2 regions of the Mesorhizobium sp. M1D.F.Ca.ET.231.01.1.1 genome follow, and region 1 is predicted to be linked to the other one. Evidence: predicted binding sites of a transcription regulator. Region 1 holds the regulator's gene; the other holds the start of a gene.
What was found. Region 1 encodes LexA, which represses DNA repair genes until DNA is damaged. Its sites were predicted from a motif close to TGTTCNNNNTGTGTTCNG; they were not measured.
Positions count from the first base shown of each region.

Region 2: the regulator LexA is predicted to act here: its motif matches at 2,519-2,536, upstream of EN874_RS16600 (UvrD-helicase domain-containing protein).

Region 1 covers NZ_RZOZ02000001.1:612,195-616,615, forward strand. Annotated here, with positions in the region: gene EN874_RS03085 (ComEC/Rec2 family competence protein) at 1-2,038, shown strand, start outside; gene lexA (transcriptional repressor LexA) at 2,043-2,777, opposite strand; gene glp (gephyrin-like molybdotransferase Glp) at 2,894-4,099, opposite strand; gene moaC (cyclic pyranopterin monophosphate synthase MoaC) at 4,101-4,421, opposite strand, start outside.
Region 2 covers NZ_RZOZ02000005.1:343,265-347,685, forward strand. Annotated here, with positions in the region: gene EN874_RS16600 (UvrD-helicase domain-containing protein) at 1-2,468, opposite strand, end outside; gene EN874_RS16605 (glucose/quinate/shikimate family membrane-bound PQQ-dependent dehydrogenase) at 2,651-4,421, shown strand, end outside.

The sequences.
Region 1 (4,421 bases):
GCGCTCCTGGCCGAAGACGCATCTCGTCTTCATGGCGGCGCTGTTTTGCGCCTTGGGCTTCGTCGCCGCGAAGGTCGAGACATGGCGCGTCGCAACACCTATGCTCGGCTCCGAAATCCAGACGCGGCTGACCGGGCGCGTCGTCGTCGCCGAGGAGATGGCCAATGGGCGGGTGCGGCTGACCATCGATCTCGTGTCGACCGCGCATCCGACGCTGCGCTACGCGCCGGACCGCGTCAGGCTCTCGGCGCGCAGGACGCCGCCGGACATGAAGGCTGGATCGCTGGTGACGGGCTATGCGCGGCTTTTGCCGCCGAGAGGCCCGGTCCGCCCCGAGAGTTATGATTTTTCCTTCGACAGCTATTTTTCCGGCATCGGCGGCAGCGGCTTTTTCCTAGGCGATCCGAAAGTCCTTCCGGCAACTGCCCCGCCGGCAGAGACGAGCATCGCCTCGGCGATTGAGAACGCGCGCGAGAACATCGCCGACCACATCCGAAACACCATCGGCGGGTCCGAAGGCGAAATCGCCGCGGCGTTGATTGTCGGCGTTCGCGCCGGCATTCCCGAAGACATCAACGAAGCGATGCGGCGCACCGGCATCTATCACATCATCTCAATCTCCGGCCTGCACATGGCGCTGGTCGCCGGCACGATCATGTTCCTGCTGCGCGGCGCCTTTGCGCTGTTTCCGGATTTCTCGTCGCGCCGGCCGGTGAAGAAATACGCCGCGGCGATCGCGCTTGCCTCGATCGCGGCTTACCTCGTCATCTCCGGCATCGTGGTGGCGGCCGAGCGGAGTTTCATCATGCTCGCCGTGATGCTGGTCGCCGTGCTCTTCGACCGCGCGGCGCTGACGATGCGCAATTTGGCGATCTCGGCCATCGCCGTCATCCTTGTCTCGCCGCACGAAGTGGTCGGTCCGAGCTTCCAGATGTCCTTCGCGGCCACCGCCGCCCTGGTCGGCGCCTATGCCGGCTTTGCCGACTATCGCGCCGGCAAAGCGATCGTGCCGCCGGCAAAGCGCTCCTTCCTCGGGTTCTTGTCGCGAAAACTGGCGGTCGGCGTGGGTGGCGCCGCTGTAACCTCGCTCATCGCGGGCAGCGCGACACTACTGTTTGCGATCTGGCACTTCCAGCGCGTCTCGCCGCTCAGTCTGCTCGCCAATCTGGCGGTGATGCCGATCGTTTCGCTGCTCGTCATGCCGTTCGCCGTGCTGAGCGCGTTGGCGATGCCGTTCGGCTTCGACGGTCCGTTCCTCTACGTGATGGGCAAGGGCCTGACCGCGATGATTGCCATTTCGGCATGGATTTCCGAGCGCTCGCCTGTCGATGCCGTGGGATTGATCTCGATCCAATCGGTGCTGCTGGCGACGATCGCGCTGGTCATCGCGACCATGGCCACCACCTGGCTCAGATTGGCAGCCGTGCCGTTCGCGCTTGCTGCCCTGCTCACCATTCCGCATGTCCGCACGCCGGATGTGTTGATCTCGGAGGACGCGCATCTGGTGGCAATGCCGATCGGCGGCGGCGAGCTCGCTATCAACCGCGAACGCTCCAACGAGTTCACCACCGACAACTGGAAGCGCGCGCTGAAAGCCGAGGAAATCGTGCCGCCGGAGACATTCGCCAAAGGCGCGCTGGATATTGCCGATCCCGTCGACCTGCCGCCGGGATCGCCATTCTATTGCACCGGCGATCTCTGCATCGGCCGGCATCCTACCGGCGCGATCGTCGCGCTTGCCGAAAACCGCGACAGCGCCAGGCCGGCCTGCGGCTATGCCGACCTCATCGTCATCAACGACGCCACGGCCTACAATCCTTGCCGCGATCCACGCATTCTTGTCGTCACCAAACGCCAACTTGCTCGCGATGGAAGCGCTGCCGTCTTCTTCGATCCGCAATCGGCGACGGCGCAACCTGTCATTCAATACGCCGTCGAGAAGTCCTATCGCCCCTGGCACGAACAGCGGAGCTACTCGCGAGAGGCGAGGGGCCTGGCGCCTTACAAGCGGCCCGAAAAGCCAGAGGCAAAGCCATAGCCGCTCAGTAGCGGCGAATGAGCCCGACCAATTTGCCCTGCACCTTAACCCTGTCCGGCCCGAAGATGCGGGTCTCATAGGCGGGATTGGCGGCCTCGAGCGCGATCGAGGCACCCTTGCGGCGGAAGCGCTTCAGCGTCGCTTCCTCGTCGTCGACAAGAGCCACCACGATCTCACCCGGGCTTGCCGTGTTGGCGTTGCGGATGATGACCGTATCGCCGTCGAAGATACCGGCCTCGATCATCGAGTCGCCCTTGACTTCCAGGGCATAATGCTCGCCGCCCGCGATCATGTCCGGCGGCACTGTGATCGAATGCGTCTGATGCTGGATGGCATCGATCGGCACACCGGCGGCGATGCGACCCATGACCGGAATGGATACGGCCGAAACGGCATCGTCATCATTGCTGGGCGTAGGCGTGCGCGAGGGCGCCGCAGGCTTGATCTGCCGGCCGAGATTGCCTTGGCCGCCCTGGATGACGCTTGGCGAGAATCTCTTCGCGGCATTGAGGCCGGGCGCGATCGAATCGGGCAGCCTCAGGACTTCCAGGGCACGCGCCCGGTTCGGCAGCCGGCGAATGAAACCGCGCTCTTCCAGCGCCGTGATCAGGCGATGGATGCCCGACTTCGAGGCAAGGTCGAGCGCTTCCTTCATCTCGTCGAAAGACGGCGGAATGCCGCTTTCCTTGAGCCGTTCATGGATGAACATCAGGAGTTCATGTTGTTTGCGCGTCAGCATGGCGGCCCCCATGGGTTCTGAAACCAGAATCAGAAAAACAAACCCAGAACAAACACTATCTGTTCCAGTTGTGTTCCGCAACCGTTTAAAGTTTAGTGAATGTGTTGACGTTTTGTTCAGCGTAACATCAGAACGCTGCATTCGGCGCCGGCTTCCGCCGCCGGGGCGAAGGGCTCGCGCACGATCAGGCCGTTGGCGTCGGCGAGCGTCCTCAGCATCGAGGAATCCTGGATGCCGAACGGTGTCGCGACCAGCCGTCCGGCCTCCTCGCGCACGACGGCGCGCACATAGTCCTGCCTGAGATCGTTGGCGCGCATCGCGGCGGCCAACCGGGCGGCGCGGATGTCCTGTCGGTAGTTGCGGCCACCCAGCTGCGCCAGAAGCGGCTTCAGGAACAATTGCGAGCAGACAAGGCTCGCCACCGGATTGCCGGGCAGGCCGATGCAGCGGATGTTGCCTAGCCGGCCAAACATCAATGGTTTGCCGGGGCGCATGGCGATCTTCCAGAAATCGAGCTGCATGCCTTCGCCGGTCAGCACGTCGTGGATGAGGTCGTGGTCGCCGACCGAGGCGCCGCCGAGCGTGACGATGACGTCGGCGCCGGCTGAGACCGCTTTCCTGACCAGAGCCGCGATTGCGTCCTGCCGGTCGGCGGCGATGCCGAGGTCGAGCGCGCGCGCCCCGACCGACTGGGCCGCGGCGGCGACGCCATAGGCATTGGACGAGATGATCTGGTCGGGACCGAGCGCGCTGCCGGGCGGCAATAGTTCGTCGCCGGTGGCGATGATCGCGACCAGCGGCTGCCGCACAACATTGAGGCTCGGGTGGTTGCCCGACGCCGCTAGCGAAAGCGCTGCCGGATCGAGCTCTCGGCCTTTATGGAGGAGCACGTCACCTTCGCCGAAGTCGAGCCCACGGCGACGGACGTTGCGTGCCTGCGCGGTCGGCTCGGTCACTTCGATGCTGCCACCACCGAGGTCGCGGACATTCTCCTGGATAACGACGGTGTCGGCGCCCTCGGGAAGGGGCGCGCCGGTGAAGATGCGCACGGCCTCGCCCTTGCCGATGGAGCCGGCAAAGCCTCGCCCGGCGGGCGCCATGCCGACAACGGAGAGCCGCACCGGCACTGACGCCACGTCCTCGGCGCGTGCGGCGTAGCCGTCCATGGCCGAAGCGTTGAAGGGCGGCTGCGTGCGCAGCGCTGCCACCGGTTCGGCCAGCACACGGCCTGCCGCATCGGCGAGCGGAACGCTTTCGCCAGGCAGCGCGGTCGCGCCATCCAGCAGGCGTTCGAGCGCCTCGGCGACCGGAACCAGCGCCATCCTAGGAGCCTGCCCCATGTTCGGCAGCTTTGTAGTCACCCGACTTGCCGCCGGTCTTCTCGACCAGCCTGATGCCGGAAATCACCATGGCGCGGTCCGCTGCCTTGGCCATGTCGTAGATGGTCAGGCAGGCGACGGACGCCGCGGTCAGCGCCTCCATCTCGACGCCCGTCTTGCCGGTGACGCGAGCAAGCGCGGTGACCCTCAGGCCGGGGAGCGCGCGGTCGGGCTCGATATCGACCGCAACCTTGGTGAGAAGCAGCGGATGGCAGAGCGGAACAAGCTCATGCGTCTTCTTGGCGGCCATGATGCCGGCGATGCG
Region 2 (4,421 bases), on a different contig from region 1:
ACCAATTCGCCATCGATGGTGCGGCCCTTGACCGAGGTGCGGCCGGCGCCATAGCCGCTATCGGTCTCGCCATAGCCGATGCGCTCGACCTGATGGCCGGAGCGCGTGCCCCAGTTGCGATCGGTCGCCTCGGTGCGGTTGGCCTGCGCGCGCTGCCAGCCGGGCGTCGCATAGGTGTTGGAGAAGCTGCCCGATTTCTCGGCGCCGATATTGTCGAAACGCGAGGCGCCGTAGGGGTTTTGCCGGCCGCCGCCGCGGCCCGAGGCGAATGAGCCGCCGCCGTAAGAGTTGCCATAGCCGCCATAGGAATTGCCGCTGTCGGCGACATCGACATGAGTCTCCGGCAATTCGTCGAGGAAGCGCGACGGGATCGTCGATTGCCACAGACCATGGATGAGGCGGTTGGAGACGAACCAGATGTGCAGGTTTTTCTTCGCCCGTGTCAGGCCGACATAGGCAAGCCGGCGTTCTTCCTCCAGGCCGGAGCGGCCGCCTTCATCCAGCGCGCGCTGGTGGGGAAAGAGGCCTTCCTCCCAGCCGGGGAGGAAGACTGTCTCGAATTCGAGACCCTTGGCCGAGTGCAGCGTCATGATCGAGACCGCGTCGAGCGACTCGCCCTGCTCCGCCTCCATGACCAGCGCGACATGCTCGAGGAAGGAGCGCAGCGACTCGTACTCCTCCATGGAACGGATTAGTTCCTTGAGGTTCTCCAACCGCCCTGGCGCCTCGGCCGAACGGTCGTTCTTCCACATGTCGGTGTACCCGCTCTCCTCTAAGATGGTCTCGGCGAGCTCCGTGTGGGGCGTGGTCTCCAGCGCCTTCTGCCACCGTTCGAAGTTGGCCGCGACCTCGCGGAGTGCTGCGCGCGGCTTCGGTTTCAGTTCGTCGCTTTCGGCCAGCGTCGCGGCGGCTTCCAGCATCGGGATACGCATGGCGCGCGCCGTATCGTGGATCTGGCGGATGGTGGCTTCGCCGAGCCCGCGCTTCGGCACGTTGACGATGCGCTCGAAGGCGAGGTCGTCGCCGCTGTTGGCGACGACGCGGAAGAAGGCCAGCGCGTCGCGGATCTCCAGCCGCTCGTAGAAACGCGGGCCGCCGATGACGCGATAGTTCAAGCCAAGCGTGATGAAGCGGTCTTCGAAGGCGCGCATCTGGAAGGACGCGCGGACGAGAATCGCCATGTCATTGAGGTTGTGCTTCTGCCGCTGATAAGCTTCGATCGCGTCGCCGACGGCACGCGCCTCTTCTTCCGAATCCCAGGCGGCATGGACATGCACCTTGTCGTCGTCGGGATCGTCGCGGTCGGTGAACAGCGTCTTGCCGAAACGGCCTTCATTGTAGGCGATCAGATGCGAGGCCGCGCCCAGGATGTGCGCGGTGGAGCGGTAGTTGCGCTCCAGCCGGATGATGGTGGCACCCGGAAAATCCTTGTCGAAGCGCAGGATGTTGTCGACCTCGGCGCCGCGCCAGCCGTAAATCGACTGGTCGTCGTCGCCGACGCAGCAGATGTTGACTTTGTTTTCGCTCGCGGCCGCTCGCTCGCTCCGCTCGCTGGCCTCCGCGGGGGCGGCCTGACCGGCCGACGCCCGGTCGGGCTTGCGGCCTTCGGCCGATGGCGCGCGCCCTGATTGAGGCCGCTGCGCCAGCAAGCGAAGCCACATGTATTGCGCGGTGTTGGTGTCCTGGTACTCGTCGACCAGGATGTATTTGAACTTGCGGTGATATTCCTTCAGCACGTCCGGATAGGCGCGGAAGATGCGGATCGGGTGATAGAGCAGATCGCCGAAGTCGCAGGAATTCAGCGTCTGCAGCCGTTCCTGATAGGCCTTGTAGAGCTGACGGCCCTTGCCGTTGCCGAAGCTGCGCGCGTCGCCTTCCGGAATCTCGTCCGGACCGAGGCCCTTGTTCTTCCAGTTGTCGATCATCTGCGCGAACTGCTTGGCCGGCCAGCGCTTGTCGTCCAGCCCTTCGGCCTGGATGATCTGCTTGATCAGCCGCACCACGTCGTCGGTGTCGAGGATGGTGAAATCGGATTTCAGTCCGGCAAGCTCGGCATGGCGGCGCAAGAGCTTGACGCCAATCGAGTGGAAGGTGCCGAGCCACGGCATGCCCTCGACATTGCCTTCGCCGATCAGGATGCCGATACGCTGCTTCATCTCGCGCGCGGCTTTGTTGGTGAAGGTGACGGCGAGAATCTGCGACGGGAAAGCCCTGCCGGTGGCAAGGATGTGGGCGATGCGCGTGGTCAGGACCCGCGTCTTGCCAGTGCCGGCGCCGGCCAGCACCAGAACCGGGCCTTCCGTCGTTTCGACAGCAAGCCGCTGCTCGGGATTGAGGCCTTTCAGATAGTCGGGCGCACTGTTTTGGGCGCTGCGGGCAGCCATGGCGCGCGCGGCAATACCGGACGGGGCCGCGGGCCGCGCATTCGGTTCGTCAAAGAAGGGTATGTCTTCGGAAAAGCCGGACATCGCCCCGAATGTAGTGATTCGGTAGCGAAAGGCCAGAAGTGTCTACGTTTTGTTCCATTTTTGCACCGCCCCGGTTCGCTTGACAGGCGCGGCCGGTGAGGAAAAGCTGCCGGCAGGGCAGGGACGGCATGCCGTTGCCTGGAGAGTCGCCTCAGGCGAGCAACAGTCGAAGGAGTATCGTCTTGGCTGTCACCATCACCTCCCTCGTCCTCTTCCTCATCGGTCTGGTTCTCGGCGGCGGCGGCATCTGGCTGGGGACATTGGGCGGCAGCTGGTACTACGCCATCGCCGGCCTGGTCTTCCTGATCACTGCCTGGCTGCTCGTCAGGCGCAGGTCGACATCCCTATGGCTCTACGCTGCGTTCGTGATCGCCACGCTGTGCTGGGCTGTGTGGGAGATCGGCTTCGACTGGTGGCAGCTCGGTCCGCGCGGCGGCGTCATCGTGCTGATCGCGCTGTGGCTGCTGACGCCATGGGCAAGGCGAGGATTCACCGGCCCCGACGGTCGCGCGCCGCTGATCCTGGCTGTGCTCGCCTCGCTCGCGGTGGCCGGCTATTCGATGACCGCCGACCCCAAGGATATCGGCGGCAGCCTCGGCACGGACAAGGTAACGCCGACGGCCAATCTCGGCGGCGACATGCCGGCCGGCGAATGGCATTTTTACGGCCGCACGCCGCACGGCCAGCGCTATTCGCCGCTCGGCCAGATCACGCCGGAAAACGTCGCCAAGCTGCAGCCGGCCTGGACCTATCGCACCGGCGATGTGAAAGGTCCCGACGACATCGGCGAGACGACCTACCAGGTGACGCCGCTGAAAGTGGGCGATGCGCTGTTCATCTGCACGCCGCACAATTTCGCCATCGCCATCGATGCCGCGAGCGGCAAGGAAAAATGGCGCTACGATCCGAAGATCAAGCTCGACCCCAACCGCCAGCACCAGACCTGCCGCGGCGTGTCCTACTACGCCGACGCCAAGATCGCGGCCGGGCAGCCCTGCGCCGCCCGTGTCTATCTGCCGACGTCCGACGCGCGCCTCATCGCGCTCGACGCGGCGAACGGGCAGGTGTGCCCGTCCTTCGCAGACGGCGGCACGCTGAACCTGATGGCCAATATGCCGTATCCGAAGTCGGGCTATTATTATTCGACCTCGGCGCCGCTTATCGTCGCCGGCAAGATCATCGTCGGCGGCGCGGTCAACGACAATTATTCGACCGAGGAGCCGTCGGGGGTCATCCGTGCCTACGATGCCGGCACAGGCGCCTTGCTGTGGAACTGGGATTCCGGCAATCCGGACCAGACGACGCCGCTGCCGGCCGGGCAAAGCTACACCCACAACTCGCCCAACATGTGGTCGACAGCGAGCGCCGACGAAAAGCTCGGCCTGCTCTACCTGCCGCTCGGCAACCAGACGCCGGACCAGCTCGGCATGGGCCGCAGCGCCAATGTCGAGAAATTCTCCTCCTCGATCACCGCGCTCGACCTCAACACCGGGCAGTTGCGCTGGGTTCGCCAGCTGGTGCATCACGATCTGTGGGACATGGACGTGCCGGCGCAGCCGACGCTCATCGACATCACCTCGGCCAGCGGCGCGGTCGTGCCGGCACTGGTCGGACCGACCAAGCAGGGCGATCTCTATGTGCTTGACCGGCGCACCGGCGAGCCGATCGTCCCGGTGAAGGAAATGCCGGCGCCGGGCGGCGCGATCGAGGGCGACCATACATCGCCGACGCAGCCGGAATCGGGGCTTTCGTTCAATCCCAAGCCGCTGACGGGCGCCGACATGTGGGGCATCACCATGTTCGACCAGCTGGCATGCCGGATCGCGCTCAGGAAATTGCGCTACGAGGGGCGCTACACGCCGCCCTCGCTGCAGGGCTCGCTGATCTATCCCGGCAATTTCGGCGTCTTCAACTGGGGCGGCGTCGCGGTCGACCCGGTGCGGCAGGTGATGT